Regions from separate parts of the Streptosporangium sp. G12 genome, predicted to be linked through region 2. Evidence: predicted binding sites of a transcription regulator. Region 2 holds the regulator's gene; each other region holds the start of a gene.
The links. The regulator HrcA, encoded in region 2, represses chaperone genes, less so after heat shock. The targets are predictions, from matches to a motif close to TTGGCACTCTCNNNNNGAGAGTGCCAA.
Positions count from the first base shown of each region.

Region 1 (10,135 bases), on a different contig from region 2:
GTGATCACCGGTGCCGTCATGGTCGCGTTCGGCAACAGGGGCGGCGACGTCAAGGAGGAGAAGGCGCCCGCCCGCACCTCGATCGTTCCCAGCCGCATCGACATCCCGTCCCTGGGGATCAAGGCGCCCCTGATGAAGCTCGGCGTGACGGACGGCCGGGTCGATCTGCCGCCGTACGAGAAGCCGAACGTCGCGGGGTGGGTCAAGGACAGCGCGGTCCCCGGCGACGAGGGTTCCGCGGTGATCCTCGGGCACGTGGACACCAAGACCGCGCCCGCGGTCTTCTACAAGCTCAAGGACATGCGGGAGGGGCAGGTCATCAAGGTCGTGCGCAGCGACGGCAAGGTGGCCCAGTACCGGGTGGACACGATCGAGCAGATCAGCAAGCACCGGTTCCCCGCCGACAAGGTCTATCTCGAGGACGGCCTGCGGCTGATCACCTGCGGCGGGGACTTCGACTGGGACAGCAACGAGTACCAGGACAACCTCATCGTCTACGCCACCCTGGTCAAGACCTGAGTCGTTCCGCCTTTCCGCGCGGTCCACTCGGGGGGAGTGCCCCTGAGCCCTCGCGGGACGGGATAGGCTAACTGTTCGTGCTGGTCCTGGCCTTTGACACCGCCACCCCCGCCGTCACCGCAGCTCTGCACGACGGTGAGAGGGTCCTCGCCGAGTCGACGACGGTCGACGCGCGCCGCCACGGCGAACTGCTCGTCCCCACGATCGAGACGGTCCTCCGGGAGGCCGGAGCCTCGCTCGGCGACGTCACCGCCGTCGTCGCGGGCTCGGGCCCCGGCCCCTACACCGGGCTCCGGGTCGGCCTGGTGACCGCCCAGGCCCTCGCGACGACGCTGGGCGTCCCGGCGTACGGCGTGTGCACCCTCGACGCGCTCGCGTACGGCAGCGGGTCGGCCGAACCGTTCCTGGTGGCCACCGACGCCCGGCGCAAGGAGGTGTTCTGGGGCCACTACCGGGACGCGCGCACCCGGCTGTCGGGCCCCGCGGTGGACCGGCCCCAGGATCTGCCCGGGGAGCTCCCGCTGGCCGGCGCGGGCGCGCGGATGTACGCCGAGGTCGTCGGCGCCTCCCGGCTTCTCGACGTGCCGGAGTACCCCCACGCGGGCGCGATGGCGGCGCTCGCCGCCGGGGTGCTCGGCGAGCCGGGCGTCCGTGAGGCCGTGGAGGGCGGAACCCACCCCGTGCTCGGCCCGCCCCGCCCGATCTACCTGCGCCGCCCCGACGCCAAGGAACCCTCGGCGCCCAAGAGGGTCACGGCATGACCGCCGTGCTGCGCCGGATGACCGTCGAGGACCTGCCCGCGGTCATGGAGGTGGAGCGGAAGACCTTTCCCGCCGACGCCTGGAGCGAGGGCATGCTCCGGGGTGAGCTCGACGACCAGCCGAGGACGAGGCACTACGTGGTGGCCCTGGTCGACGGTGTGATCGTCGGCTACGCGGGCCTCGCCGCGGCGGGGGACCAGGCCGACGTGCAGACCATCGCCGTGCTGGCCGAGTGGCGCCGGACCGGTGTCGGCGGCGCCATGCTGACCGAGTTGCTGGCCGAGGCCGCCCGTCGCGGTGCGGCGTCGGTCTTCCTCGAGGTGCGCGCCGACAACCCGGGCGCACAGGCCGTCTACGACAGGTTCGGGTTCGAGCGGATCGGCCTGCGCCGCCGCTACTACGAGGACGGCACTGACGCGATCATGATGAGGAAGGATCTCCATGCGTGACGAACCGGTGGTCCTGGGGATCGAGACCTCCTGCGACGAGACGGGGATCGGCATCGTCAGGGGGCACACCATGCTGGCCAACGCCATCGCCTCCAGCGTCGAGCAGCACGCCCGCTTCGGCGGGGTGGTGCCCGAGGTCGCCTCCAGGGCGCACCTGGAGGCGATGACCCCGACCGTCGAGCTGGCACTGGGGCGGGCGGGGCTGCGCCTCGCCGACGTCGACGCGATCGCGGTCACCGCCGGGCCCGGCCTGTCCGGCGCGCTGCTGGTCGGCGTCGCCGCCGCCAAGGCGTACTCTCTGGGCCTGGGCGTGCCGCTGTACGGCGTCAACCACCTGGCCGCCCACGTCGCGGTGGACCAGCTGGAGCACGGGGCGCTGCCCAAGCCCTGCATCGCCCTGCTGGTCTCCGGCGGGCACTCGTCCCTGCTGCTGGTGCCCGACGTCGCCAGGGACGTCGTCTCGCTGGGGTCCACGGTGGACGACGCCGCGGGCGAGGCGTTCGACAAGGTGGCCAGGGTGCTCGGCCTGCCGTTCCCCGGCGGGCCGCACATCGACAGGGCGGCCCGTGACGGCTCCGGCGCGGCCATCGCGTTCCCGCGCGGCAAGTACGACGACGGGACGCTCGACTTCTCCTTCTCCGGCCTGAAGACGGCCGTGGCCCGGTGGGTGGAGGCCAGGGAGAAGACGGGCGAGCGGGTCCACGTGCCCGACGTGGCGGCCTCGTTCCAGGAGGCCGTCGTCGACGTGCTGACCCGCAAGGCGCTGCGCGCGTGTGCCAAGCACGACGTCCAGGACCTGCTGATCGGCGGCGGGGTGGCGGCCAACTCCCGGCTGCGCGCGATGGCCCAGGAGCGTTGTGACGCGGCCGGGGTCCGGCTGCGGGTCCCCAGCCCCGGGTTGTGCACGGACAACGGCGCCATGGTGGCGGCCCTGGGCTCCGATCTGGTGGCGGCCGGCATCGCGCCGTCGCGGCTGGACATCCCCGCCGACTCCTCGATGCCCGTCACCACCGTGCACGTCTGACGGGCCCGGTCCCTCGTCCGCGGGTGTCGCCCGGCCGGGGGGTGCGCCGGTCACGGGTGCCCGCCCGGCCGTCGCGCCCCCGTCGGGCGGCGGCTGTGCGGCCCTTCCCGCGGGGTGTCCTAGGCGGAGTGCAGGGCCAGCACCGGGTAGTCGGTGTAGCCGCGGTGGTCGCCGCCGAAGGCCGAGCTGAAGTCGGCCTGGTTGAGCTCGGCGCCGAGACGCAGGCGGAGCGGCAGGTCGGGGTTGGCGAGGAACGACTGGCCCAGCGAGACCAGGTGGGCGCCGCGCTCCAGCCACCGCGTGGCCCGCTCCGACGGGTCGCCGATCGAGGGGTCGTTGACGATCAGGGCGTTCGGCCAGGACTTGAGGATCTCCTGGTTGACGTCGTCGGAGGGCCCGGCCACCAGGTGCAGGTAGGCGAGGTCGAGCCCGGCGAGCTCGGAGACCAGCGCCGGGTAGACCTCGTGCATGTCGTCCTCGACCAGGTCTCCCGCGCCGTTGCCGGGCGAGAGCCGGATGCCGACCCTGGAGGCGCCGATCCGGTCGACGGCCGCCCGCGCGGTCTCCACGCCGAAGCGGATCCTGTTGGCCACCGAACCGCCGAAGTGGTCCTCGCGCAGGTTGGCGTTCCGCGACAGGAACTGGTGGATGAGGTAGCCGTTGGCGCCGTGCAGCTCGATCCCGTCGAAGCCCGCGTCCACGGCGCGCTCGGCGGCGTCGGCGAAGTCCTGGACGGTCGCCTCCACCTGGGCGGTCGTCAGTTCGATCGGCGTCTGGTAGTCCTGCAGGCCCGACGGCGTGAAGATCTGGCCCGCCGGTCGTACGGCGGACGGCCCGACGGGCAGCGCGCCGGTGTTGTCGGGGTGGCCGATCCGGCCGGAGTGCATGATCTGGGCGAAGATCCTGCCGCCCGCCGCGTGGACGGAGTCGGTGACCTCGCGCCATCCGGCCACCTGCTCGTCGGTGTGCAGCCCGGGGGTGTTCATGTAGCCCTTTCCCGCCTGGCTGGGCTGCACCCCCTCAGTGACGATCAAGCCCGCGGAGGCCCGCTGGGCGTAGTAGAGGGCGGTCAGCGACGAGGGGATCCCGTCGACATAGGACCGTGACCGGGTCATGGGCGCCATCACCAGGCGGTTGGGCAGCTGGAGACCGGCGAGCGAGAACGGTGAGAAAGGCATGGCGAACTCCTTTGTTGGCTGGCCAACTTGGCTAGCCAATAAGTAGTTTTACAACTTGGTCGGCCAACATGCAAGCGGTAGTGTCGGGGGAGAACGGAAGGACCTGACATGGCGGAGCCGCTGATCGACGAAGAGCGCGACGCGACCGACGAGCGCGCCGCGGCCCGTGAGGGCGACGCGGACGGGGACCCGGCCGGGGCGTGCGGCGCCACCCCGGGCTGCGGTGAGTACGACAGCGATCTCAACTGCCTGATGGCCAACGCGACGCGCGGCCACCGCGTGCTGCTGGCCAGCCTCCTCGGGGAGATCGACCTCTACCCGGGCCAGGAGCGCGTGATGGGCGCCCTGTGGGACAACGGCCCCCAGTCGCAGAACGGCCTGGCGAGAATCGTCGGCATCGACGTCTCCACCATGACCAAGACCCTGCAGCGTCTGGAGCGCAGCGGGTTCGTCAGCCGCAGGCCCGATCCCGCCAACCGGCGGATCAGCATCGTCGACGTCACGCCCAGGGGGCACGCGCTCCGCCCCGAGGTGGACCGGGTCCTCGCCGAGATGCACCGCCGGATGACCCAGGGGCTGACGGCCGAGCAGACCGACGAGCTGTTGACCCTGCTCTCCGTGGTCAGGAACAACCTGTGCCCCGAGGCGAGGGTCGTGGAGGGCCTGGAGGGCCGCCCGGCCGATGTCGCGCGCGCCGGCTGACGGCGTCCGTACGGGACCGGGCGGGCCGCCGGGGGCCGCCGGGGCGGGGCGCGACCGAGGCGAGGCCCGCCCGCAGGTCAGTCCTTGTCGGCCCTGGTGGGCCTGAGCAGCGCCTCGGCCAGGGCCAGCATGGTCTCCTCCAGGGCGCCCAGGCGGCGGGTGAGGTCGGTGTGCGCGGGCTCCACGGTCTCGCTCAGCGCCTCGGAGAGCTGGTCACGGTCGGGCAGGGCGCGAAGCGTCTCGGCCAGCGGGGCCAGCGCGGCCTCGGCCCGGATGACGCGCTCGTCCAGGGAGTCGAAGCGCTCGCGCTGCTCGTCGGTCTGAACGCCGATGAGCGCGCCGACGCCGAGGACGGCGGGCAGGACCTCCAGGCGCTCGTCCAGGCTCTCCAGACGCTCGGCGGACTTCTCCGCGTGCCCGTCCAGCGTGGACAGCCGGGAGTCGATGACGTCCATCCGGCCGGTGAGGCGGCCCTCGATGTCGTCGAGGCGCTCCTCGAGGGTGTCGAAGCGGCCACCGGCCGCCATGCGATGGCCGTCCAGCCGGTCGATGCGGCTGTCGATGCGGTTCTCGACGGCGGCGGCGCGCTCGTCGATCCTGGGCACGACCAGGTCGACCCTGGCGCCCACCTGCTCGACCCTGCCGCTCACCAGGTCCACCTTGCCGTTGACCTGCTCGACGGCGGCCAGCATCCGGTCGGCGGCGGTGCCGACGGCCTGCTGGACGCTCGCCGACAGGTCGAGCATCCCCGCCTCGATGCGCCCGGTGCGCTGGGAGAGGTCGGCCAGGGCCCTGTCCAGGCGGCTGAACCGGTGCGCCGCGATGCCCATGTCGGCCTGGAGCCTGCCGAGGTGCTCGGCCAGCTGCCGCACCTGCTCGTCGAGGCCCAGGGTGCCGTCCGAGATCGCCCGCAGGCGGGTGAGCGCCTCGTCCACGCTCTCGCCGACGGTGCCGAGGTCGGTCCACAGGCTCGGCAGCTCGCCGAAGGGGGTGACCCGGTCGCGGACGGCCTCGACCCGGCGGCCGAGGGAGTCGACCCGCTCGCCGACGGCGTCGACGTGGTCACGCACCGCCTCGACGTGCTGGGCCAGGCCCTCGGCCCAGGAGGGCGGTTTGGCGGCGATGTCGTCCAGACGGCCGTGGACGGACTCCAGCGTGCCGTTCAGCCCGCCGATCTCGCGCTCCCTGACCTCGCGCAGCAGCCACTCCATGCCCTCCAGGCGCTGCCGGATCTCGTCGAGCACCGCGCCCTGGGTCCGCTGCTCGTAGACGTGGTCCTGCGCCGCGCGGGCGAGGAGCTCGCGCATCCGGTCGGAGATGGCGGTCTGGCTGCCTGCCTGGAGCAGGGTGTGGTCGGAGTGATCCACCGAGAGCTCCTTCACTCGCCGACGCTCAGCCGCGCGGTTGGATTTGATGGGATTTGCTGATGAACGATATGAAACCGCAGGCGAGAGAGAACTCCCGCCTGGCAACCTTAGCCTCTGGATCAAGGTTTTCCGGCAGCGAGATTAAAAGAGAGGAATTGCCGGTTGGCTGGAAGAATTGACTATTTTGGCTGGTCAACCAGGGCTGACTCCTGCTGGTCGAACGGGTTCGATGCGGCGGGTCAGCCGGGGCCGCACACGAAGGCGAATGGCCGGTCGCCGATTCGGGTGAGAATGACGACCGCGGATTCCTCACCGGAAAGGCGGAGCTCTTTCCTGAGGCGGTCGACGTCCACCGCGGAGCCGCGCTTCTTGATCGTCACATTGCCCGCGCCGCGCTCGCGGAGCGCCGCCCGCAGCCGCTTGAGCGAGAACGGCAGCGTCTCGTGGACCTCGTACCGGGACGCCCACGGCGTCGGCGTCGCGACGTCGCCGGTGATGTAGGCGATCTGCGGGTCGAGCAGGTGCCCGCCGACCGCCGCGGCGATCTCCGCCACCAGGTGGGCCCGGATGGCCGCGCCGTCCGGCTCGTAGATGTAGCGGCCGGCGGGGCCGGTGCCGGGGGCGCCGAGGGCCGGGTCGGGCGTCATCGTGGCGCCCGAGGGCAGGATCGTCGCCCTGCGCGCCGTCTCGCCCGCCAGCGCGCCGCACCAGATCACGGCCTCCTTGACGTCGCCCTTGTACGAGACCCACTCGGCCTCCGCGCCCTCGGGGACGAACTCGTACGGGATCCCGGGGGCGACCTTCAGGCAGGCGGCCCCGGCCCTGGCCACCATCTCCAGCACGGCGGGCCAGGGCGGCGAGTAGCCCATCGGGTCGAAGGTCCTGCCCCGCGCCGTACGGCGCGCCGGGTCGGCGAACAGGACGTCGAAGGCGGCCGGGTCCAGGGCGGAGGCGTCGGCGGCGCGGACCGAGACCCGGTCGCCGAAGCCCAGGGCGTCCGCGTTGGCCTGGGCGATCGCCGCGGTGAGCGGGTCGGTGTCGACGGCCTCGACCGAGCACCCGGCCCTGGCCAGGGCGAGGAGGTCGCCGCCGATGCCGCAGCAGACGTCGGCGACCCGCGAGCCCGCGGGGACGCGCCGCGCCCGATGGTCGGCGACCTCCCGGCGGGTGGCCTGCTCCAAGCCGGTCCGGGTGAAGTACATGAGATCGGCGTCGGCCCCGAACTTCTCCCTCGCGCGCAGCCGGAGCGTGGCCTGCGTGAGCGCCGCCGAGGTCAGGTCCGCGTCGTAGGTCTTCCTCAGCCTGGTCACCGCCGACACCGGGTCGTCGCCGGCGATCCCGGCCGCCGCGCCCAGGGCCTCCTGGCCGCGCGGGGTCAGGAGTTCCCGGAATGCGTCGAGATTCACACCAGCCGACGCTACCGCCTCGGCCGTAGGGCTTCGCGAGGGGCTTCCACCTGCCTTGACGTTCGCGTGAAGCGGAGAAGGGGTGCTTCGTGTTGACTGTCAAGGCCACCTTGCATACTGTTCCGTATTGGCACTCTCCCGGTGAGAGTGCCAAATACATGCGACGAGGCAGGTCTGACACCCGCGACGGCAGACCGCTGGTCGCCTCTTCTAGATCATTCAAATCTGAAGGGGAGGTCCGACGTGACGACCGCCACCAAGGTTCCCGTTAAGCCGCTCGGCGACCGCATTGTGGTCCAGCCGCTTGAGGCCGAGCAGACCACCGCTTCCGGTCTGGTCATCCCGGACACCGCCAAGGAGAAGCCGCAAGAGGGCAAGGTCCTCGCGGTGGGCCCCGGCAACTGGGATGAGGACGGCGAGAAGCGGATTCCGCTCGACGTCAAGGAGGGCGACGTGGTCCTCTACAGCAAGTACGGCGGCACCGAGGTGAAGTACAACGGCGAGGAGTATCTCGTGCTCTCCGCTCGTGACGTGCTCGCCATCATCGAGAAGTAGTTCTCGCTTCACAAAGATGACGTATCGAGCCCCGGGTCGCGAGAGCGCCCGGGGCTTTGATGCGCCGACGTACTTATAGAGAGGATTGTCATGCCGAAGATCCTGTCGTTCGAGGAGGACGCGCGCCGAGCTCTCGAGCGCGGCGTGAACGCTCTCGCGGACGCGGTCAAGGTGACGCTGGGCCCGCGTGGCCGCAATGTCGTCATCGACAAGAAGTTCGGTGCGCCGACCATCACCAACGACGGTGTGACCATCGCCCGCGAGGTCGAGCTGGAGACGCCGTACGAGAACATGGGCGCCCAGCTGGCCAAGGAAGTGGCGACCAAGACCAACGACGTCGCCGGTGACGGCACCACCACCGCGACCGTCCTGGCCCAGGCCATGGTCCGCGAGGGCCTGCGCAACGTGGCCGCCGGAGCGCAGCCGCTCTCCCTCAAGCGCGGCATCGACATCGCGGCCAAGGCCGTCAGCGACCGGCTGATCGAGTCGGCCCGCCCGGTCGAGGACAAGAAGGAGATCGCGAATGTGGCGACGATCTCCGCGCAGGACGCCAAGATCGGTGAGCTGATCGCCGAGGCGTTCGACAAGGTGGGCAAGGACGGTGTCATCACCGTCGAAGAGTCCAACAGCATGGGCCTGGAGCTCGAGTTCACCGAGGGTCTCCAGTTCGACAAGGGTTACCTGTCGCCCTACATGGTGACCGACCAGGAGCGCATGGAGGCGATCCTGGAGGACCCCTACATCCTGATCACCCAGGGCAAGATCGCCTCGGTCTCGGACTTCCTGCCGCTGCTCGAGAAGATCGCGCAGACGAAGAAGGCCCTGCTGGTCATCGCCGAGGACGTCGAGGGCGAGGCCCTCGCGGTCCTCGTCACGAACAAGATCCGTGGCACCTTCACCTCCGTCGCCGTCAAGGCGCCGGGCTTCGGCGACCGCCGCAAGGCCATGCTGCAGGACATCGCCATCCTCACCGGTGGCCAGGTCGTCAGCGAGGAGATCGGCCTCAAGCTGGAGCACGTCGGCCTGGAGGTGCTGGGCACCGCCCGGCGCGTCGTCATCACCAAGGACTCCACCACCGTCGTCGACGGTGCCGGTGAGGCCTCGGCGATCGCCGACCGCGTCAAGGAGATCAAGCTCGCCATCGAGCAGTCCGACTCCGACTGGGACCGCGAGAAGCTCCAGGAGCGCCTCGCCAAGCTCTCCGGCGGCGTCTGCGTGCTCAAGGTCGGCGCGGCCACCGAGGTGGAGCTCAAGGAGAAGAAGCACCGCCTTGAGGACGCCATCTCGGCGACGCGCGCGGCGATCGAGGAGGGCATCGTCTCCGGCGGTGGCTCCGCGCTCATCCACGTCTCCAAGGTCCTCGACGACCTGGGCCTGACCGGCGACGAGGCGACCGGCGTCTCCATCGTCCGCAAGGCGCTCGTCGAGCCGGCCCGCTGGATCGCGGAGAACGCCGGTCTCGAGGGCTACGTCGTGACGGCGAAGGTCACCGAGCTGCCCGTCGGCCAGGGCTTCAACGCCGCCACCGGCGAGTACGGCGACCTGATCGCCCAGGGCGTCATCGACCCGGTCAAGGTCACCCGCTCGGCCGTCCAGAACGCCGCCTCCATCGCCGGCATGCTGCTGACGACCGAGGCCCTCGTGGTGGACAAGCCCGAGGAGGAGGCCCCGGCCGCCGCCGGCCAGGGTCACGGCCACGGCCACGGCCACTGATCGGTCACTGATCGGTCACTGACCGGCCCCCGATCGGCCCCGGCCGATCATCGGTTCCGAACGGCTCGCGTCTCCCCGGAGGCGCGAGCCGTTCGCGTTTCGCGGTAAACCAAAAAACGATCTCAAGCGTCACGCCGGACAGAAGACCAAACGCGGTTCTAACGAATAGTCGACGTATTTGGCAATCGAATGAAATATTTGCACATTCTGTAGTCGTTGCAGTCGCCGTTCGATTACGCGCCGTTATCTCCGCCTCAATGTGACCAATCCGTAGCCGTTTGCGATGACGACAGTCACTACCAGGGCGGGCATCATGCCTAACGTGACCGAGGGATGCGTCGCCGACGCCAAAAATGGGGTGAGGCTTGCGACGAGGTCTGATGGGGTCGCCCACAGGGATGATCTCAAGGATCTGACGAGCCTCGCCGTTCAGGGGGATCGCACCGCGATCGAATCTCTGA
Region 1 covers NZ_JBRIQO010000010.1:204,991-215,125, forward strand. The annotation lists gene ACVCAG_RS17495 (class F sortase) at 1-519, shown strand, start outside; gene tsaB (tRNA (adenosine(37)-N6)-threonylcarbamoyltransferase complex dimerization subunit type 1 TsaB) at 597-1,280, shown strand; partial or broken gene rimI (ribosomal protein S18-alanine N-acetyltransferase) at 1,250-1,729, shown strand; gene tsaD (tRNA (adenosine(37)-N6)-threonylcarbamoyltransferase complex transferase subunit TsaD) at 1,722-2,753, shown strand; gene ACVCAG_RS17515 (alkene reductase) at 2,873-3,931, opposite strand; gene ACVCAG_RS17520 (MarR family winged helix-turn-helix transcriptional regulator) at 4,040-4,633, shown strand; gene ACVCAG_RS17525 (hypothetical protein) at 4,711-6,000, opposite strand; gene ACVCAG_RS17530 (THUMP-like domain-containing protein) at 6,240-7,406, opposite strand; gene groES (co-chaperone GroES) at 7,650-7,961, shown strand; gene groL (chaperonin GroEL) at 8,052-9,674, shown strand; gene ACVCAG_RS17545 (sigma-70 family RNA polymerase sigma factor) at 9,988-10,135, shown strand, end outside.
Region 1: groES (co-chaperone GroES) is a predicted target of HrcA. The motif match lies at 7,534-7,560, and genes of this name have one in related genera.

Region 2 (10,135 bases):
GCGGCGATCGAGGCGGGCCCCGACCACGTCTCCGCGTACTCGCTGATCGTCGAGGACGGGACGAGGCTGGCCGCCAGGATCAGGCGCGGCGAGCTCCCGATGCCCGACGACGACGTGGCCGCCGACCGTTACCTGATCGCCGACGCCATGCTGGCCGAGGCGGGGTTCGAGTGGTACGAGGTGTCCAACTGGGCGACCTCGGAGGCCGGGCGCTGCCGGCACAACCTGCTGTACTGGACCGGCGGCGACTGGTGGGGCGTCGGCCCCGGGGCGCACAGCCACGTCGGCGGCACCCGCTGGTGGAACGTCAAGCACCCCGCCGCCTACGCCCAGCGCCTGGCCGCGGGCACCTCGCCCGCGCACGCGCGCGAGGTGCTGGGCCCTCAGGACCGGGCGGTGGAACGGCTGATGCTGGAGCTGCGGCTCGCCCGGGGCTTCCCGCTCCGGGAGCTGGAACGCCCCCCGGTGGTCGCCCGCGCGCTGGCCGACGGCCTGCTGGAGGTGGAGCCGTTCAAGGCGGGCCGCGCGGTGCTCACCCTGCGCGGCCGCCTGCTGGCCGACGCCCTGGTCCGCGACCTCACCTGAGGCTCCACCCCGGGCCCGGACAGGTCAGCTGACGAAGCGGATGTTCATCGGATAGCGGTACCTCTCTCCCCGGTTGGCCGCCACCGCGGCGACGATCGCCATGACGATCGACGCGACCCACAGGAAGAACATCAGCACGAAACCGATGAGCACGAACGCCAGGATCCAGGAGACGAAGTAGACGATCAGCACTGTGAGCTGGAAGTTGAGCGCCTCGGCGGCCTGGTCGCGCACGTAGGGCGACTCGTCCTTCTTCGCCAGATAGAGCACCAGCGGCCCGACGAAGGAGGTCAGCAGGCCCAGCAGGTGGGCGAGCATCGACATGGTGGCGTCGTCGCTGCCGGGCCGCGGTCCGTACGTGCCCGGCGGAGCCTGGTAGCCGTATCCCTGTGCCGCGCCGTACGCGCCGTACTGGGAGTATCCGGGCTGGTGGCCGCCCGTGGGGCCGCTCTGGTAACCGCCCGCGTCGTACGGTGAGGCGGGCGGCGGGTAGCCCCCGTACCTCGGGTCCGGCTGCCCGTATTCCTGACTCGGCTGCCCGTAGCCCTGGCCGGGTTGCCCGTACCCCTGACCGGGTTGCCCGTACCCCTGGTCAGGCACTCCGTAGCCCTGGCCGGGAGGCGGGGCACCCTGGCCCGGCCACGTGTGGCCGGGCGGGGGATCGCCGATGCGCCGCGTCCGGTCGTCGCCCGGCGGGTCCTCGGGGTTCTCGCTCATGTCCCCTCCTGATGGGTTGACGGCCCTGACGGGTCAGACGGGCTGGCCGTCCTCGCCGGGAACCGTCACGAAGTCGATCAGCTCCTCGACGGGGCCGAGGAGCTCGGGCTCTAGATCGGCATATGTCGTGACCGATCCGAGAATGTGGCGCCATGCGGCGCCGGGCTCCACGTTCCAGCCCAGCGCGGCGATGACGCCCTCCTTCCAGGGCACGCCGCGCGGCACCGAGGGCCAGGAGGGGATCTTGAGCACGTGCGGCCTGACCGCCTGCCAGACGTCCACGAACGGATGCCCGACGATCAGCACGTGCGGTGAGGAGACCTGCGCGGCGATCCGGCTCTCCTTGGAACCGGGGACCAGGTGGTCGACGAGCACGCCCAGCCGCCGCCCCGGCCCCGGGCCGAACTCCTCGACGATCGAGGGCAGGTGGTCGACCCCCTCCAGGTACTCCACGACCACGCCCTCGACCCGCAGGTCGTGCCCCCAGACCTTCTCCACGAGCGCGGCGTCGTGCACGCCCTCCACGTAGATCCGGCTCTCCTTGGCGACCTGGGCCCGCAGGCCCTCCACCGCGATGGAACCCGACGCGCTCCGCCGGGGACCGCGCGGTGCCGCGGCGGGCCGTACGAGCGTCACCACCTTGCCCTCCAGAAGGAACGCGGCCGGCTCCAGCGGGAACACCCGCCGGCGCCCGAAGCGGTCCTCCAGGGTGACGGCCTCCTTGTCGCAGGCCACCACGGCGCCGCAGAAGCCGCCGTCGGCGTCCTCGACGACCAGGTCGAGCTCCGCGGGCACCTGGGGGATCGTCCCCCTGCGCGGGCGCCGCCAGTCTCCCGCCAGAACGTCACGCTCGTACATCACCGACCGCCCACCCTCTCTCGCCGGGGATCAGGTGGGACGCTAGCAAACACCACCGTCACCTGCCGTAGGGTCCCGGCTGTCCCCACTGCCCCACCGGCACCGCGGCGGCCCGGCGCTTGCGGGCGTTGCCGCGCTTCACCAGTACGACGATCGTCACGACGATGGCGAGCAGGATCCCGACGCCGGGGATCACGAACAGGGCGACCACCCCGCCCACCAGCGATTCGGCGGCGAGCTCCTTGCCCACGCCGAACCTGGTGCCCTCGGCGGGATCGGCGGAGCACTGGACCTGGTAGTCACCCGCCTGGTCCACGCCGACCCGCAGGCCCATCTCCCAGGTGACCCCGTCGGACCCCGCGACGGTCTGCTGGAGGTCCGGCTTCTGCAGCCTGGGGGTGCCCGTGCCGCCCTTCAGCGTGCACTCGAACCGGGTGGGCCCGCCCGTGGCGACGTAGATCGCAGGCTTGTCCGCCGGGTCGATCGTGACCGTCTTGGCCTCGCCGGGAGCGAAGGTCTGCGTCGGGGCCGCGTCGGTGACCGCGCCGACGAGGCCGCCGGCGAAGCCGCCGATGCCGACGATGACGCTGACCAGGGCGAGCAGCCAGACCCCGACGATCCACCCGATGCCGGGCTTGATCTTCCCGGCGGGGGGCGGCGGTCCCTGCGGGGCGCCGTAACCGGGAGGCGCGTAACCGTACGAGGGAGGCTGCTGGCCGTACTGCTGCTGGCCATACGGCTGCTGGGGGCCGCCGTGACCGGGGCCGCGGGAGGCGTCACCCGGATAAGAACCGAAATCGTTGGACATGACCGAATTCTGATGGGTGCCGCTTGGATCGCGATAGCAGTTGACTTGACAACGGCTTGCCGTCATCATCCGCAGCTCTTGCTTATCGCGCCTTCCGCACCGGGGCCGTACACTTGGCACTCGGGAACACAGAGTGCCAAACCTCGTGTTTCCCTCTGAACGCAGGCAGGGAGGTGACCACGTTGGTCGACGACCGCAAGCTCGCCGTGCTCCGCGCCATCGTCGAGGACTACGTGTCCACCAACGAGCCGGTGGGTTCGAAAGCCCTCGCGGACCGGCACAACCTGGGGGTGTCCCCGGCGACGATCCGCAACGACATGGCGGTGCTGGAGGAGCAGGGCTACATCGCCCAGCCCCACACCAGCGCCGGCCGGGTGCCCACCGACAAGGGCTACCGGCTCTTCGTCGACCGCCTCTCGCAGGTGAAACCCCTGTCGAGCGCGGAACGCAAGGCCATCGAGAGCTTCCTCGCGGGCGCGGTGGACATCGACGACGTCGTCATGAGGACGGTGCGGCTGCTGGCCCAGCTCACCCGGCAGGTCGCCGTGGTGCAGTACCCGACGCTGACCCACTCGACGGTCAGGCACGTCGAGCTGGTGCCGCTGAGCGAGCGCCGGCTGATGTTCGTGCTCATCACCAACACCGGCAGGGTCGAGCAGCGCGTGATCGAGCTGCCCCACGTCGTCGACGAGCAGCGCGTGGCCCATCTGCGCGCGATGCTCAACGCCTCCCTCGACGGGTGCGGGCTCACCAGCGTCCCCGACAAGGTCGCCGACCTGCCGGAGCGGCTGCCCGCGGAAGACCGGCCGCTCGCTGCCACTATCCTGTCAGTGCTGCTGGAGTCCCTGGTGGACCGGCACGATGAGAAGATCGTTTTTGCCGGAGCCGCCAACCTCGCGGGAGCCGACTTCACCGTCGGGCTCCGCGACGTGCTGGAGGCTCTGGAAGAGCAGGTCGTGCTCATGCGACTGCTCGGTGAGACCTCCGACCTTTCGGCGCTGACCGTGCGGATCGGCTCGGAGAACCCCTACACCGGACTCCAGGGCACGTCCATCGTCGCCGCCGGATACGGTTCTGGGGACAAGCAACTGGCCCGGCTCGGTGTGCTGGGCCCGACGCGAATGGACTACCCGGTCACGATGGGCGCGGTGCGCGCGGTGGCACGCTACGTCAGCCAGATCCTGGCTGCATCATAAGAGGTCAACGAAAAGTGGCTAAGAGCGACTACTACGGCACCCTCGGGGTGCGCCGCGACGCCAGTGCGGAAGAGATCAAGAAGGCGTACCGACGCCTGGCGCGCGAGCTGCATCCCGACGTCAACCCCGACCCCGAGACCCAGGAACGCTTCAAGGAGATCACGCAGGCCTACGAGGTCCTGTCCGACTCCAGCAAGCGGCAGATGTACGACATGGGCGGCGACCCGTTCGCCTCGGGCGGCGGCGCGGGGGCCGGGGGCTTCGGCGCAGGCTTCCCGTTCAGCGACATCATGGACGCCTTCTTCGGCGCGGCCGGTGGCGGCGGCCGGGGTCCCCGCTCCCGTGCCCGACGCGGGCGCAACGCCACCATCCGGGTCGAGCTCGACCTGCGCGAGTCGGGCTTCGGCACGACCCGCGAGCTGGTCGTCGACACCGCCGTGGTCTGCGAGGTCTGCACGGGCTCCGGCGCGGCCGCCGGCACCCACCCCGACACCTGTGACATGTGTCACGGCCGGGGTGAGGTCTCCCAGGTCACCCGGTCCTTCCTCGGCCAGGTCATGACCTCCCGCCCCTGCCCCCAGTGCGGCGGCTTCGGGTCGATCATCCGCAACCCCTGCCAGGAGTGCTCCGGCGACGGCCGGGTCCGCACCCGGCGGACCATCAAGGTCCGCATCCCGGCCGGGGTCGAGGACGGCACCCACATCCAGCTCGCCGGCGAGGGCGAGATCGGCCCGGGGGGAGGCCCGCCCGGCGACCTGTTCCTGGAGATCGTCGAGCGTCCCCACGAGATCTTCGAGAGGCGCGGCGACGACCTGCACTGCACCGTGCAGATCCCGATGACCGCGGCCGCGCTCGGCACCATCCTGACCATGGAGACGCTCGACGGCGCCGAGGACCTCGACATCCGTCCCGGCACGCAGTCGGGGCAGACGATCCCGCTCTACGGGCGGGGCGTGCAGCGCCTGAACGAGACGGGCCGCGGCGACCTGCTGATCCACGTGAACGTGGAGACCCCCTCCCGCCTCGACGCCGAGCAGGAGGAGCTGCTGAAGGAGCTCGCCAGGCTCCGCGGCGAGGAGCGCCCGCCGGGCAAGTTCGCCCCCGGGCAGCAGAGCTTCTTCTCCCGCCTGCGGGACGCCTTCAATGGCCGCTGACCCGGCCCGAGCCCGGTCACCTCGCGGCCTGGCCCGACCGCGGCCGGGGCGTCCCGCCCAGGCCGTCCCGGGGGTGTGTCACCCGGGCCGGGCCGGCTCCGACGGCCCATGACCGTCCCGGTCTTCCTGGCCGACCCCGCCGACCTGGCCAGGCCGGCGTTCGTCTTCGGCGGTCCCGAGGGGCGCCACGCGGCGGCCGTACGGCGGCTGCGGGCGGGGGAGCGGCTCGACCTGACCGACGGGGCGGGTTCCGTCGCCGAGTGCGTGGTGACCGAGGCGGGCAGGGACTCGCTCCGGGTCGAGGTGCTGCGCCGCCACGACGTGCCCGTGCCGTCACCGCGCCTGGTCGTGGTCCAGGGCCTGCCCAAGGGCGACCGGGGCGAGCTGGCCGTGGAGATGATGACCGAGGCGGGGGTCGACGTGATCGTCCCCTGGGCCGCGGCCAGGTGCGTCACCCAGTGGAAGGGCGAGCGGGCGGCCAAGGCGCTGGCCCGCTGGCGGTCCACGGCACGCGAGGCGGGCAAGCAGTCGCGCCGTTTCCACCTGCCGGAGGTGACGGAGCTCGCGTCCACCGCGAAGGTCGCCGGCCTGCTGTCGGCGGCGGCGCTGGGCGTGGTGCTGCACGAGGAGGCCGCCGCCCCGCTGTCCGGCCTGCCCCTTCCCGCCGGTGGTGACATCGTCGTGGTGGTCGGCCCCGAGGGCGGGGTCTCGGGCGAGGAGATCGCCGCGTTCCTTGAGGCCAAGGCGGTGCCGGCGCTGCTCGGGCCGACGGTGCTGCGTACCTCGACCGCCGGGGTCGTCGCGGCGGCGGTGCTCCAGACGCGCAGCGGCCGCTGGTGACATCCCGCCGGTGCGCGGCGGGTCACCCCTCGGCGGTCGCCGGTCCCGGCGAATCCGTGTCGTGAGGCCCCGGGAAGCGTGAGGCCACCGGGGAGTGTCCGTGAGGCCCCCGGAGACCCGCCCCCGCGAGTGGGTGACGAGGAGAGGACCGGTCAGGGCTCGCCGTGACCGGTCACCGCGCTAACTCTGGGTGGGGACGGGAGCCGGGGTGCTCGCCTCCGTCGGCATGGGGGGCGAGGCGTCGCCCGACGGCGCGCACTCGTCGGGCGAGCACGGGCTCTCCGAGGGAGCCGGCCTCGTCTTCGTCGGCGTCGGTGTCGCCTCGATCTCCTCGCACCTCCTGAAGACCCCGCTGGGCTCGACGGTGGGGCTGTCGAGGGGGATGGGGCAGGTGGGGGTCGGCGTCGGCGTCGGCCGGGGAGCCGTCGTCGCCGGGTCGGGCCTGGAGGTCGGCCGCGTGCTGGGCGCCGCGCTCCTGGACGGTGCGGGCCTCGGCGAGAGCATGGTGGCGCCGGGATCCGACCTGCTGGCGGCCGGAAGCGGGGCGTGGACGGACGGCGGCTGCGAGGAGGGCGCCGGGGGACGCGAGGTGGCGGACCCGTCGACGGGAGGGGTCGACGCGGTGAAGTTGACCCATTCGGTTCTCACCTGGCGGCCCACCTCTTCGCGGAACTGGGGAACCACCATGACGACGGCCGCCGCGACGAGGATCGCGCTGGCGACGGAGGCTCCGGCGCGCCACCACACCAGCCGGCGGATCCCGCGCCGCTCGATGCGGCCGCGGATCACCTCCAGCCCGTCCGGGGAGGGAACGACCGAGTTCGCCTCCGCGCTGAGCGCGCGGCGAAGCAGCTCGCCGTACTCATCCGGGGAGTCGGTCATGACAGTTGCTCCAGTGAGGTTCGTAGGGCGGCCATGCCGCGAGCCGTATGGCTCTTGACCGCGCCTTTGCTGATGCCCATCGCATGGGCGATCTGCGCCTCGGACAGGTCTCCGTAGTAGCGCAGCACCAGGGCCTCCCGCTGGCGTGCGGGCAGCCCGCGGAGCGCCTCGATGACGGCGGAACGCTCGAACTCGCCGATCGCCCCGTTCTCGGCGCTCGGCGCGTCGGGCATGCCCTTGGGCGCGTACTTCTCGACGACCGCCCGATGCCGAAGCACCGAACGTGATCGGTTGACGACCGACTGTCGCAGGTAGGCCAGTGCCTTGTCGGTGTCGCGCAGTCGGCGCCAGGCGCCATGGATGGCGACGAACGCGTCCTGCACGACCTCCTCCGCGGTTGCCATGTCGCGGACGAGTAAGACGGCGAGACGGACAAGAGACCGATAGTGCGCGCTGTAGAGCGCGGTAACGGCCATGTCGGCATCCCATCCGACGGGCACCGCCCCGAGCGACCTGTCGGCCACGAGGGTCTCGGTGGTCACATCAGTGGGACGCTTGGCCTTCCCAGAGGGTTTACGCTCTTCCGGTTCATTAGGGGGCATGACCCAGTCGTGTCCTCGCCAGGCGGCCATATATTGCTGCGCGCAAAGGGCTGTCGTGGTTGAAGTTTTGCACACCCACCATATCTGGGCGGATCTTTGTTTGCGGACGGGAACCATCACCGATTCGCAACGTCCTCGACGGTATGGTGCCTGTCATGGTGAGCGAAGCCGACTGCCTGTTCTGCAGGATCGTGGCCAAGGAGATTCCCGCGGAGATCGTCTACGAGACCGATCGCACGCTGGCCTTCCGCGACGTCGATCCCCAGGCGCCGACCCACGTGCTGGTGATCCCCAAGGGCCACTACCGGGACGCGGCCGCCCTGGCCGCCGCCGACCACGGCCTGGCCGACGAGGTGATCAAGGCCGCGCACGAGGTCGCCCTGCGCGAGGGGGTCGCAGAGTCGGGCTACCGGCTGGTGTTCAACACCGGGCCCGGGGCCGGCCAGACCGTCTTCCACGTGCACGGACACGTGCTCGGCGGGCGCGGCCTGCGGTGGCCGCCCGGCTGAAAACCGGTAGGCGCGATCCTGGCGATCGCGGCTAGCATGGCGGTGAAGTTCCGCGCCTATATCTGGAGGCGAACAGGCCGTCAGGCCCGCTCATGTCCGAGACAAACGATTCCAGCAGAACGCCGCCGCGGTCCCGGGGTGCCAGCCGGACCCAGGCGAAGGTGGTTATTCCGGACGATCAGTCGATGGTCAGCCTGCTGGGCTCGCGCGACGAGCTGTTGCGCGTCATCGAGGGCGCCTTCCGCGCCGACATCCACGTCCGGGGCAACGAGATCACCGTCACCGGCAGCCCCGAGGAGAGCAGCACCGTGGTGCGGCTCTTCGAGGAGATGTCCGAACTCGTCCGCGGGGGCGCGCAGCTCACGGCCGACGCGGTCGAGCGCAGCATCGCCATGCTGCGGATGACCTCCGACCGGCCCGCCGAGGTCCTCTCCCTGGACATCATCTCCTCGCGGGGCCGGACCATCCGCCCGAAGACCGTGAACCAGAAGCGTTACGTCGACGCGATCGACAAGTTCACCGTCGTCTTCGGCATCGGACCGGCCGGCACGGGCAAGACCTATCTCGCCATGGCGAAGGCGGTGAAGGCCCTCCAGGAGAAGAAGGTCAACAGGATCATCCTCACCCGCCCCGCGGTCGAGGCGGGCGAGCGGCTGGGATTCCTGCCCGGCACGCTCTACGAGAAGATCGACCCCTACCTGCGTCCGCTCTACGACGCGCTGCACGACATGCTCGACCCCGACTCGATCCCCAGGCTGATGGCCGCGGGCACGATCGAGGTCGCCCCCCTGGCCTACATGCGCGGCCGTACGCTCAACGACGCCTACATCATCCTGGACGAGGCGCAGAACACCTCGCCGGAGCAGATGAAGATGTTCCTGACGCGGCTGGGCTTCAATTCGAAGATCGTTGTCACCGGTGACGTCACCCAGGTCGACCTGCCGAACGGCACCCAGAGCGGCCTCAGGGTCGTCCAGGACATCCTCGACGGCATCTCCGACATCCACTTCAGTCGCCTGACCAGTGCCGACGTGGTGCGGCATAAGCTGGTGGGAGACATCGTGGACGCATACGGGCGCTACGACGAGACGCAGCGCCAGAGCAGCGCGGTGGAGCAGATCAAGGGCGTGGTCAAGCAGCGCCCCCGGGGGAGATCATGAGAGTGGACGGGCCGGCGGCCGGTCGAGAAGCGGTGGGCGAGCGATGAGCACGGAGCGGCTCCGGCGCGGGAAGCGGATCGGGTCGCGTGGCACGAACCGGTCGCGCGGCGGGCGGGGAGCGGGGAACGGCCGATGAGCGTCGAGGTCAACAACGAGTCCGGCGTCGAGATCGACGAGGGGCTCATCGTCTCCCTGGCGGGGCACGTGCTGGAGCGGATGGGCATCAACCCGCTCGCCGAGCTGTCGATCCTGGTCGTCGACGAAGAGGCCATGTCGGTGCTGCACGAGCAGTGGATGGGTGAGCCGGGCCCCACGGACGTGCTCGCCTTCCCGATGGACGAGCTGCGTCCCGGTCCCGGCGCGGGTGCCAGGCAGGAGGGCGACGCGCCCACCGACCCGGCGCTCCTCGGCGACGTGGTGCTCTGCCCGCAGGTGGCCGCCAAGCAGGGGGCCGAGGCCGGGCACGGCACCGAGGCCGAGCTGGAGCTGCTGTGCACGCACGGCATCCTCCACCTGCTCGGCTACGACCACGCCGAGCCCGAGGAGCACAAGGAGATGTTCGGCCTGCAGGGCGAGCTTCTGGAATCGTGGCGGGAGGTGCGCCCCCAGCGGTGAACTTCGCCAACGGGTGGTTGTTCTCGGCCGTCGTCCTCGTCGTGGTCGGCGGGTTGATCGCCAGCGCGGAGACGGCCCTGACCCGCATCTCAAGGGTTCGCGCGGAGGAGTTCGTCCGCGACGGCCGCCGGGGCGCGGAGCGCCTGCAGGCCATCGTCGCCGACCCGCCGCGTTACCTGAACCTGCTGCTCCTGCTCCGGTTGAGCTGC
Region 2 covers NZ_JBRIQO010000004.1:292,822-302,956, forward strand. The annotation lists gene hemW (radical SAM family heme chaperone HemW) at 1-585, shown strand, start outside; gene ACVCAG_RS08365 (DUF4870 domain-containing protein) at 610-1,302, opposite strand; gene ACVCAG_RS08370 (DUF3097 domain-containing protein) at 1,336-2,160, opposite strand; gene ACVCAG_RS08375 (hypothetical protein) at 2,219-2,968, opposite strand; gene hrcA (heat-inducible transcriptional repressor HrcA) at 3,151-4,164, shown strand; gene dnaJ (molecular chaperone DnaJ) at 4,179-5,318, shown strand; gene ACVCAG_RS08390 (16S rRNA (uracil(1498)-N(3))-methyltransferase) at 5,427-6,158, shown strand; gene ACVCAG_RS08395 (hypothetical protein) at 6,339-7,040, opposite strand; gene ACVCAG_RS08400 (SigE family RNA polymerase sigma factor) at 7,037-7,516, opposite strand; gene ACVCAG_RS08405 (histidine triad nucleotide-binding protein) at 7,801-8,151, shown strand; gene ACVCAG_RS08410 (PhoH family protein) at 8,244-9,311, shown strand; gene ybeY (rRNA maturation RNase YbeY) at 9,444-9,926, shown strand; gene ACVCAG_RS08420 (CNNM domain-containing protein) at 9,923-10,135, shown strand, end outside.

Region 3 (10,135 bases), on a different contig from region 2:
GAACGGCGGTCTGGTCAACGTTGCGGTGCATGTCCCACAGCAGCAGCTTCGGGTCCAGGTCCTCGTCGCCCAGCTCTCCGATCCAGCGGATGCCCCAGGCGGCGAGCGCCTCGACCACCGGTCGCAGTTCGTGGCCGGCCTGGGTCAGGACGTATCGCACATCGTTGTCCTCGGCGTGCCTCTCCACGATGCCGGCATGTGTGAGCTGGTGCAGCCGTCGGGACAGCAGCGTGGGGGACATGCGCGGCAGACCGCGACGCAGCTCGTTGAAACGCTCGGTCCCGCACACCAGTTCCCGGATGACGAGCAGCGTCCAGCGTTCGTCGAGCAGTTCCACGGCCTTGGCGACTGGGCAGAACTGGTGATACGAGGAGCCCATGCTCCGCAGTCTAAGCTCAGCCGCCATGAACGCCAGAGACACCCGACCGGGCCTTGGCCGGGTGCTGGTACAGATCGTGTACTAGATGGCGAACCCGTCCTTCCTTACCGTCGATCCCAGTTCACCGCGGCGATGAGGGAGAAGCAAGATGAACGTACAGAGCGACGCGTTAGAGGCCGACCGCGCACTGAAGGCCAGGCATCGCAAGATGTGGGCGCTGGGCGACTATCCCGCGGTCGCCGCCGAGATCATCCCTGATCTGGGCGCGATCCTGGTCGAGGCCTGCGGGGTGGGACCCGGGGACCGGGTGTTGGACGTGGCCGCCGGGTCCGGCAATGCCGCCATTCCCGCAGCGCTGGCCGGGGCGAGCGTGGTGGCCGGCGACCTGACCCCGGAACTGCTGGAGGTGGGACGGGCCCTGGCCGCGCAGCGCGGCGCAGAGGTCGAGTGGCGGCAGGCCGACGCGGAGGCCCTGCCGTACGCCGACGGTGAGTTCGACACGGTCTTGTCCTGTGTGGGGGTCATGTTCGCTCCCCACCACCAGGCCAGTGCCGACGAACTGATCCGGGTCTGCCGCCCGGGCGGCACGATCGGCCTGCTCAACTGGACGCCGGAGGGGTTCATCGGTCAGATGTTCGCGACGATGAAACCGTATGCGCCCCCACCTCCGCCCGGCGCGCAACCCCCTCCGTTGTGGGGCAGCGAGGATCACGTCCGTGCGCTGCTCGGGGACGCGGTCACCGATGTCGTCATGCGTCGGCAGACGGTCACGATCGACCGGTTCGCTCACCCCAGCGCGTTTCGTGACTACTTCAAGGCCAACTACGGCCCGACCGTCGCCGTCTACCAAGGGATGGCCGGGGACCCCGACCGGATCGCCGCCCTGGACCACGCTCTCACCGAACTGGCCCGCCGCCATCTACAGGGCGAGGAAAAAACGGTGATGGAATGGGAGTACCTCCTCCTCACGGCACGCAAGCGCGGCTGACGACAAGAACCGTCGGCGGAAGCCCAGGTGAAACGGCACAGGCCGATGAGCAGGCCATCGCCCGCCTGCCCGCCCGCCTGGCCACCCACGCCCGCCGCCGTTACCTGCGGATCGAGCGCACCTGGCCCTGGGCACAGGCGTTCGTCCTGGCCTGGCAGCGCCTCACCCGGCTACCGGCCCTCACCTGACGCCGGACCCTCGCCTCAACGAGCAGAAAGGAGCCCGGCCCCGGGCCCGTGGAACCCGGCGCCCCGCAGCGACATGCGACGGCCCACCCCATCGAGTCTGATGGCGACATGGTCGATCAGGCCCAGATCGCGCAGGACAGGCCGTCGCTGAATGTCTGGGGCGGGCTGGGGACGGACTGTGCCCGACCCATGGTGATGCGTTGTGCTGTCCAGGCCGCGACTGCGGCGTCAAGGACGTCGTCCACCTTCGCCATTGCGCAGGCCAAGCCGATATCTCCAGGAACCACGATGCCCGCCTCGGCCAGCAGGGCACGCCGGTGCTCCACGCCCGCCCAGACGGTCTTGCGAATGGGGAGAGGGGCGCCCGCCAACCGGGCGAAGCAGAGTTCGGGATGGACTTCAACCACGTGCTGCCGCGCCTGGCGAACCCACCGGTCGACCTGCAGCAGTTTCTCTTTCAGGCCGAAAGCCTGTTGCGAAACCTTTTCGTCGGCCAGGCGGAGGTTGATCGCGACAGCCGATGAGTGATCGTCCGCCTCCATCGCAGCACGGGTCGGAGTGATGAACACCGATTTCCAGCGCGGGCCTACCTCCCGACGCGCCAGCACATCGGCCTGCCGACGCCCGTGATCAGGAAGACCGATCGGCATGTCGACGGTGATGACCTCAAGATCGCCCTCTCTCTGCGAGGGAGACGAGATCGCCGATCTGCGCCGCGAAGTACACGCTCAGACGGCCTTCACCGAGCGCGATACCGATCCAGCCCTTCTTGCATCCGTCGATACCCAGCACTCGCTTGCCGTCCATGAAGTCATGGTCACCTGAATCGGATGTTTTGTCGCCCTCCATGTGAAACTCCGGGCGGGCAAGCGGTCGTCGAAAAGATCGGTAGGAAGGCATCTCTCGATGGTCTGACGGCTCTGTTTCGACGCGTGAGCTGCAGAAACCCGCTCAAGATCAACCTGTGAACAGACCGTGACCAATGAGTCAGGGCTGCGTTCGGTGACCTACGGCCACACACGACGCATGCCTGACCTGAGAAGCACTCTCGGGTCAGACGACAGATCGCAAGGTCAACTAGGTGCCCCCGGCATGATTCGAACATGCGACACCCGCTTTAGGAGAGCGGTGCTCTATCCCCTGAGCTACGGAGGCAGGGGCTCCTAGTAAGAGTAGCGAAAGTGGCGAGTGGTTGCGCGCTCCGAGGGGGAGTTGGGGGCAGAGGATGGGTTATCGCTTCGCTGGCCTGGAGTAAAAGGGCGGCAAGTGGGCGGGTGTGGGGTGGTGGGCGAGGTTAGCGTCACGTTCCGTGATCGACAGGCGACGGAAGCGCATTCGCGGGCATCGCGCCCTGCGACCGGTGGTGTTGTGTGGTGCGATGCTGGCGCCCGCGCTTCTGGCCGGGGGGTTGCTGGTGGCCGAGCTCACCGGCTACGAGGCGGCCGTCCGGATGACCGACGCCGATGCGGAGCCTGAGGGACCTGGAGAGGTCGAAAGGCGCGGAAAAGCCGAAGAGGCCAGGGAAGCCGCACAGGCGGAAGAGACGGAAGAGTTCGAAAGGTCCGAGGAAGCCGAGACGCTTCGCGACGACAGGGGTCTCTGGGCGAAGGGCGGGGAGCGGCGGGGCTCCCTGGAGAGTGGGGGAGCTTGGAACGGCACGACGTCCCGGCTGGGGGCCGGGGGGCCTGACGGGTCGCCGGACGAGGAGCCGCCGGGGGACGCGGTGGCCGTGGTGCCGGTCGTGGTCGGGCCCGTGCGGAGCCGGATGTTCGAGCCGAGGCTGGTGCCTCCGCCGTTGCGGCCGGAGCGGGTGTACGGGGGGTGGGTGCCCGTCGCGGCGAAATCGGGAGTGCGTCGTACGGAGGAGGACCCGAGCGAGCCCGGCCGGCTGGATGATGCCCGTGAGGCGAACGGGACGGATGGTGCGGGTGAGACAGATGTGGTCGTCCCCATAAAGACCCGCCCGCAAGGCTCCAGAGGGCCACGGAAGGTGGCATTGCCGCCCTCTGTGGCACTTGAGCCTCGGGGGGAGCGGACGCCGCCACTCGCGCCACCTGAGCCCCGCGACGGGTGTTCGGCGGAGTGGAAGGGGACGTGGCTCTGGGAGGTCTGTAAGAAGCGCGCGCGGCAAGAAGTCTGACTTGTCCGGTCCCAAAATGGGGTGTTCGGCGCATAACGGCTGTGGAGAGTCTGGCCCGTGCACTTGGTCAGCTGTAGTAGCGTGCGTGCCTGACCCAGGTCACGAGTTCGCAAACGGAGGGGTCGAACGTGCCACCTCGTCGATCAGCGGGTCTGATCGCCGTCGTCGCGACGATGACTTCCTTCCTGCCGGGAGCCGCTGCCGCGCAGCGGGCGCCGGCGGAGGTTCAGGCCGTCGTTGCCGCGGAGCCGGTGAATCTCACAGAACTGCGTCGTGAGGCGGAGAAGGCCGCCAAGGATCTTGAGGCCGCGACCAAGGCGCTGGAGCAGAGGCGGACCCAGATCCGCACCTCGGAGAAGAAGCTCTCCACCAAGCTGCGGGAGCTGCAGGTGGCCGAGAGGGCCTTCGCCCAGATGCGGCAGCCGCTGTCGGACCTCGTCGGAGTGCTCTACCAGCAGCCGAGCGGTGGGGACGTGGCCGGTTTCCTGTCCGGTGAGTCCGACACCGACACCCTGCGTGCGATGGCCGGTCTCACCCAGATCGTCGCCGAGCGCGACCTGATCCTTGAGGACAGCAGCCGCCTGCAGCTGGAACGGGAGCGCCTGGCGGGCGAGGCGCAGGAACTCCGGGCGAGCAACCTCCTCGCGGAGGCGCAGATGGGCGCCGAGATCGAGACGCTCAGGGTGCGCTCGCAGAAGATCGTGCAGTCCCTGACCAAGGCGCTGGTGAAGCTGGGCGTCAAGATCGACAAGAAGGGGCGTCCCGCGGCCGGGTGCGACCCGACCAGGGCGACCTCGATGAGCGAATTCCCCAACGGCCTCATCCCGCAGGCCTACCTCTGCCCCCTCCAGCAGCGGGGCAACCAGCTGCGGGGGGACGCTGCGCTTGCGTTCATCAGTCTCAACGAGTCGTACAAGCGGCAGTTCGGCAGGCCGATGTGCGTGACCGACAGCTACCGGAGCCTGGCCGAGCAGCAGTCGGTCTACTACACGCGTCCCGGCCTGGCGGCGATCCCGGGCCGCAGCAACCACGGTCTGGGACTCGCCGTCGACCTGTGCGGGGGCGTCGAGCGCTTCCGCTCGGCCGAGTTCAACTGGCTGGAGACCAACGGCAAGAAGTTCGGCTGGATCCACCCCAAGTGGGCCTACGTCAGCCCCTTCGAGCCCTGGCACTGGGAGTACGACCCCAAGATCGGTTCCCTGCTGTAAGAGGGGCTGCGGTCTCGCGGCCCCTGTCTCCGAAGTCGGTGTTCGGCGGCAGATCCGGTCTCTCCGTTGCGGATGCCCGTCAGGAAGCCGTTCCAGGCCCCCGGGGAACAGGCCCTCGGGAAGAAGGTCGGCGCCGGGCCGGACGGGTCCTTGCTGTCGCGCACGGCGACGAGCCCCGGCAGGCGGTGGCCACCTCGACGCAATCGTTGTTGGGGCCGCTGAGGGGAGGCATGCGGAATTCGGGTACGGCGACCGGATCTTTCTCGGCTCGGACCGCCGCGCCCTCATTGATCGAGGGAGATTCATTCCGTGCGGGAGCCGATCGTGATGGAGAGCCGCCCGCCGGCCTGGGCGGAGGCCAGCTCGGTCGCCTGGGCCGACGTGGTGGCGAGCACGACGAGCGCGCCCCGCTCCGACTCCCCGCCCGGGGTGGCCAGGACCGTGACGTCTTGGGCCGCGACGGTCGCCGGAGCATCGCCGTCCCATGTCGAGCTGGCGGCGAGCACGTCCACCACATCACCCGGGGAGAGCAGGCGCGCGGTCTCGGGATCGGCGACGCGTACGGGGGTGGCGACCGTCCCCTCACCGTGGGCGGTCAGCAGGCCGGGGCCGAGCAGGCGGACGTCGGTCAGCGGTTCGCCGCGCCGCGCGGGACCCGTCAGGATCTTTCCCGCGTACGGCGTGCCGGGCCTCAGGGCGCCGTCGGGGACCGTACCGGGTCTCAGCGGGGCCGGTGTCAGGTCGGCCGGCTCCAGCACGCCTCCGGAAAGATCTCTGGCGGCGGTCAGGACGGTCACCGAGGCGGTGTCCGGGCGCAGCGCCAGCACGGCGCATCCCATCGCCAGGGCGGCGACGGCGGTGGCGATGAGACGGTGACGGCGGTCGAGGAAGCGGCGCAGAGCGCGCATGGCTGACTCCAAGGGTGGGAGCCGGGCGGCGCGGTGCCCGTGATGGATGGGACATCCCCGCCGAGTGGTGGCGTGGTGCCCGTGGCGGGTGGGACGCCCCGCCGAGTGGCGAGGCGGTGCCCGGGGTGGATGGGACGCCCCGCCGATCGGCGGGACGGGGCGGGGCGGGGCGGGGCGGATCGAGGATTCTCGACGGATCCGGGTGGCGTGGCCGGGGGAGCGGGATTCAGCCCTTTTCGGGATTCGTCGGTTACTCACCTGGTGGTGATGCCGGGTGCGCCGGCCACAGGATCAGCCGGGGAGGTCGAAGGGGAGCTTGAGGCCGTCCAGGGCGTTCTGGCAGGGGCAGGTGCGTTCTTCGGGGAGGGCGGCGACGATGTCGCCGACGAGGGAGCGCATGCGGCCGACGTTGGTGGCGAAGAAGGCGAGGACCTCGTCGTGGGTGACCCCCTCGCCCGCCTCGACCCCGGCGTCGTGGTCGGTGACGAGGGAGACCGAGGTGTAACAGAGAGCCAGCTCGCGGGCGAGGGCGGCCTCGGGGGAGGCGGTCATGCCGACGATCGACCAGCCGTTGCCGCTGAACCAGCGGGACTCGGCGCGGGTCGAGAAGCGCGGGCCCTCGATGACCACGAGGGTGCCGCCGTCGGTCACCTCCCAGTCGGCGGAACGCGCCGTGGAGACGGCCGTCGTGCGACCCGAGGGGCAGTAGGGGTCGGCGAAGGCGACGTGGACGACGCCGTCCGCGTCGTAGTAGGTCTGCACCCGGCCTGAGGTGCGGTCGACGATCTGGTCGGGGACGACCAGGGCGCCGGGGCCGATCTCGGCGCGCAGGGAGCCGACCGCGCTGGGGGCGAGGACCTGGCGGACGCCTAGGGAACGCAGTGCCCACAGGTTCGCCCGGTAGGGGATCCGGTGCGGAGGGAAGCGGTGGTCGCGGCCGTGGCGGGGCACGAAGGCGACCGAGCGCGACCCGATCCGGCCGACGGTGACGACATCACTGGGAGGGCCGTACGGCGTGGTGATCTCGACCTCTGTGGCGTCGTCGAGCAGGGAGTAGAAGCCCGAGCCGCCGATGACTCCGATGTCCGCGCGAGTGACCATGGAGCCGAGGTTAGCGCCACGGGCCGGTCCCTGAGGAGCCAGGGTGAAGGCCTGTGGATAACCGCGTCCCCGGGTAGCCGACCGATCACTTTCGGTGAAAACGGTGGGATGTCGATCGGAGGTCGTACAAGCTGTGCCGAACCAACCGCGGGCCGTCCTGTGATCACCGGCGGCGCACGGAGGGGCCGGGGCTCGTCGACCCCGCTTCGGCCGGTGGGGGGCGGGTGGGAGGCCATGGTCGGGGCGGCCGGTCGGACGGCCGCCCGGGGAGGGGGTGGTGGGTTCGAGGGGGCGGGGACGCGGCTCAGGAGGCCGCGGCGGCCGTGCTGCTCGCGGTCTTCGTCGACGTGGAGTCCGACGAGGACGAGGAGCTCGACGACTTCGACGAGGACGAGTCGGACGAGCTCGACGAGTCGGACGACTTCGAACCGGAGGAATCCGAGGAGCTCGACGAACCGTTCGCGGACGTCACCGTGCTCGACGACGAGGACCGGCTGTCGGTCCGGTAGAAGCCCGAGCCCTTGAAGACGATGCCGACCGCGGAGAACACCTTGCGCAGGTCGCCCGTGCAGCTCGGGCACTCGGTGAGAGCGTCGTCGGAGAACTTCTGGACGATTTCGAACTGGTTGTTACAAGCTGTGCAGGCGTACTGGTAGGTGGGCACGCGCTCCTCCTCGTAATGATCCGCGCCGATTGGCACTCTAGTGGCGCGACTGCTAATGGTACGCAGCCGACAAGCTTAAACGCGAGTCGGAGTCCTCGCATTCCGTAGCCGGATTCCGATCAGATGGGGCCGGACCCCGCTTCGGACGTGGCCCGGCCTGGCGGATCGGGTGTCGCCGGCCCCCGATTCGGATGGGTCGAATCCCGCTTCGGATGTGGCCGGGCCCTGGGGCGGATGCGGCCGGACTCCGGTTCGGATGCGGGCCGCCCTCGGATCGGGTGCCGCCTTCGAGCAGACGCCGATCCAGGTCAGGTGCCGCCTTCGATCAGAGGGCGGATCCCGGTCAGGTGCCGCGTTCGCCGAACCAGCCCGCGAGCTTGCCCTTGCGGCTGATCGCGCGCATCCGGCGTTCGACCGTGTCACGGCAGGCGGCCGTGGTCACCACCAGCAACTGATCGTCGATCCTGATCCTCGTGGAGTCGGTGGGGACGAACGTCCGGCCGTCTCTGACGATCAACGTCACCTGGGCGTCCGTGGGCAGCCGCAGCTCGAAGATCTCCACGCCGTGCAGCTTGGACGTCGGCGGCACCCTGACCTGGAGCAGGTCGGCGTTGAGCTCCTCCAGCGGCGCCGACTCGACCTCCAGGTCGCGGGCCTCGTCGGGGGTGGACAGCTTGAGGAGCTTCGCCACGAACGGCAGCGTCGGCCCCTGCAGCAGGGTGTAGACGATGACGATCACGAAGACCTCGTTGAACACGAACTTGGCGGTGCCGTCAGGAACGGAGGTGGCGGCCCAGGGGATGGTCGCGAGCACGATGGGCACCGCGCCGCGCAGCCCGGCCCACGACAGGAAGGCCTGCTCCCGCCAGCCCAGCCGGTCGATGCGCATCAGCCGGACCAGCAGCGCGGAAACGACGATCGACAGAGGCCGGGCCACCGCGACCAGGATCAGCCCGGCCACCAGGCCGGGCACGATCGCGGACGGCATCTCCGAGGGGCTGGCCAGCATGCCGAGCATGACGAACAGGCCGATCTGCGCCAGCCAGGCCACGCCCTCGGCGAAACCCCGCGAGGCCGCGCGGTGCGGCATCCGGGAGTTGCCCATGACCAGTGCCGCGAGGTAAATCGCGAGGAAGCCGCTGCCGTGCAGCAGCATGGCTCCCGCGTAGGCGACGAACGCGAGCGCGAGCACCGCGATGGGGTACAGGCCGGAGACGGGCAGCGCGATGCGGCGCAGCGCGTACGCGCCGAGCGGGGCGACCGCCAGGCCGACGGCCGCGCCCACCACGAGTTCGAGGATCACCTCGAACAGCGCCGCTCCCAGGCTGGGCGAGGTGGCGGCGCTCAGCAGCATGACGGCGATCACCGTGGGGGCGTCGTTGAGGCCCGACTCGGCCTCCAGGATGCCCGCGAGGCGCGAGGGCAGGGGCAGGCGGCGCAGTACGGAGAAGACGGCGGCCGCGTCGGTGGAGGCGAGGATCGCGCCGAGCAGGAGCGCGGTCCGCCAGTCCATGCCGAGGATGAGGTGCGCCGGGATCGCGACGGCCACGATGCTCACCCCCACGCCGACGGTGGCGAGCACCAGGGCGGTGGGAATGGCTCCCTTGACGTGGCTCCAGGTGGTGGTCAGGCCGCCCTCGGCCAGGATGATCGCCAGTGCGATCAGACCTATCTCCTGCGCGAGCTGAGGGTTGTCGAACTGCAACCCGAACCCGGACTCGCCGACGAGCAACCCGAAACCCAGGAAGATCAGAAGGCTGGGCAGTCCGCTCCGATGGGCGACACGGACTGCGACGATGGCCGCGATGACGATTCCGGCACCGAGAAGCAGCCAGACGTCCAGTCCCATCTGGTCCCCTCTCTGACTCCGGGGACCATTGTGTCGCATTCGGGTGGGGCGCCACGCACGAGCGGCGCGCACTCCCTGTCACGATTCCGACGCCTTCAGCCCCGCGTCCAGCGGCGATTCCGCCGGTCGGTCACACCTACGCCCATCGGTCGGTCACGCCTGCACTTCCCGGTCGGTCACGCTCCGTTCCGCCGGTTGGCCACGCCTGCACTTCCCGGTTGGTCACGCCCCGTTCCGCCGGTCGGTCACACCTCCGCGGCGGTGGTTCTGAAGATCCCCTCGGGGGTCGCCGCGTAGCGGACCGCGAGGTCGTGGGGCTCGGTGGGCACGTCGTCGAGCAGCTCGCCCTCGTGGAGCAGCGCCACCGTCGGCACGTTCGGGCCGACCCTGGCCAGCGCCCGGTCGTAGGAGCCGCCGCCGCGGCCCAGCCGTACCCCGGTGGACCTGTCCACCGCGAGCGCCGGCACGATCACCAGGGCCGCGGTCCTGACGGCGTCGACGCCGCGCCGCGTGTCGACCGGTTCCATGATCCCGAAGCGGCCGGGGGCGAGGGTGTCGGGGCCGTCGTACACCGCCCAGTCGAGATCGTCGTCGTCGCGGAGCACCGGCAGGATCACGGTCGCGCCGTGTTTCCACAGGGCGAAGACCAGCCCGTGGGTCGCGGGCTCCGTACCGATCGACCAGTAGCACGCGACCAGCCCGGCCATCTG
Region 3 covers NZ_JBRIQO010000036.1:70,502-80,636, reverse strand. The annotation lists gene ACVCAG_RS40035 (winged helix-turn-helix transcriptional regulator) at 1-379, opposite strand, end outside; gene ACVCAG_RS40030 (class I SAM-dependent methyltransferase) at 528-1,367, shown strand; gene ACVCAG_RS40025 (hypothetical protein) at 1,328-1,555, shown strand; gene ACVCAG_RS40020 (DUF429 domain-containing protein) at 1,672-2,205, opposite strand; gene ACVCAG_RS40015 (hypothetical protein) at 2,222-2,404, opposite strand; tRNA gene ACVCAG_RS40010 (tRNA-Arg) at 2,638-2,710, opposite strand; gene ACVCAG_RS40005 (hypothetical protein) at 2,970-3,695, shown strand; gene ACVCAG_RS40000 (D-alanyl-D-alanine carboxypeptidase family protein) at 3,947-4,903, shown strand; gene ACVCAG_RS39995 (DUF397 domain-containing protein) at 4,840-5,067, opposite strand; gene ACVCAG_RS39990 (RcpC/CpaB family pilus assembly protein) at 5,206-5,811, opposite strand; gene ACVCAG_RS39985 (S-methyl-5'-thioadenosine phosphorylase) at 6,103-6,912, opposite strand; gene ACVCAG_RS39980 (FmdB family zinc ribbon protein) at 7,217-7,576, opposite strand; gene ACVCAG_RS39975 (potassium/proton antiporter) at 7,920-9,425, opposite strand; gene ACVCAG_RS39970 (5-formyltetrahydrofolate cyclo-ligase) at 9,671-10,135, opposite strand, start outside.
Region 3: ACVCAG_RS39980 (FmdB family zinc ribbon protein) is a predicted target of HrcA. The motif match lies at 7,606-7,632, and genes of this name have one in related genera.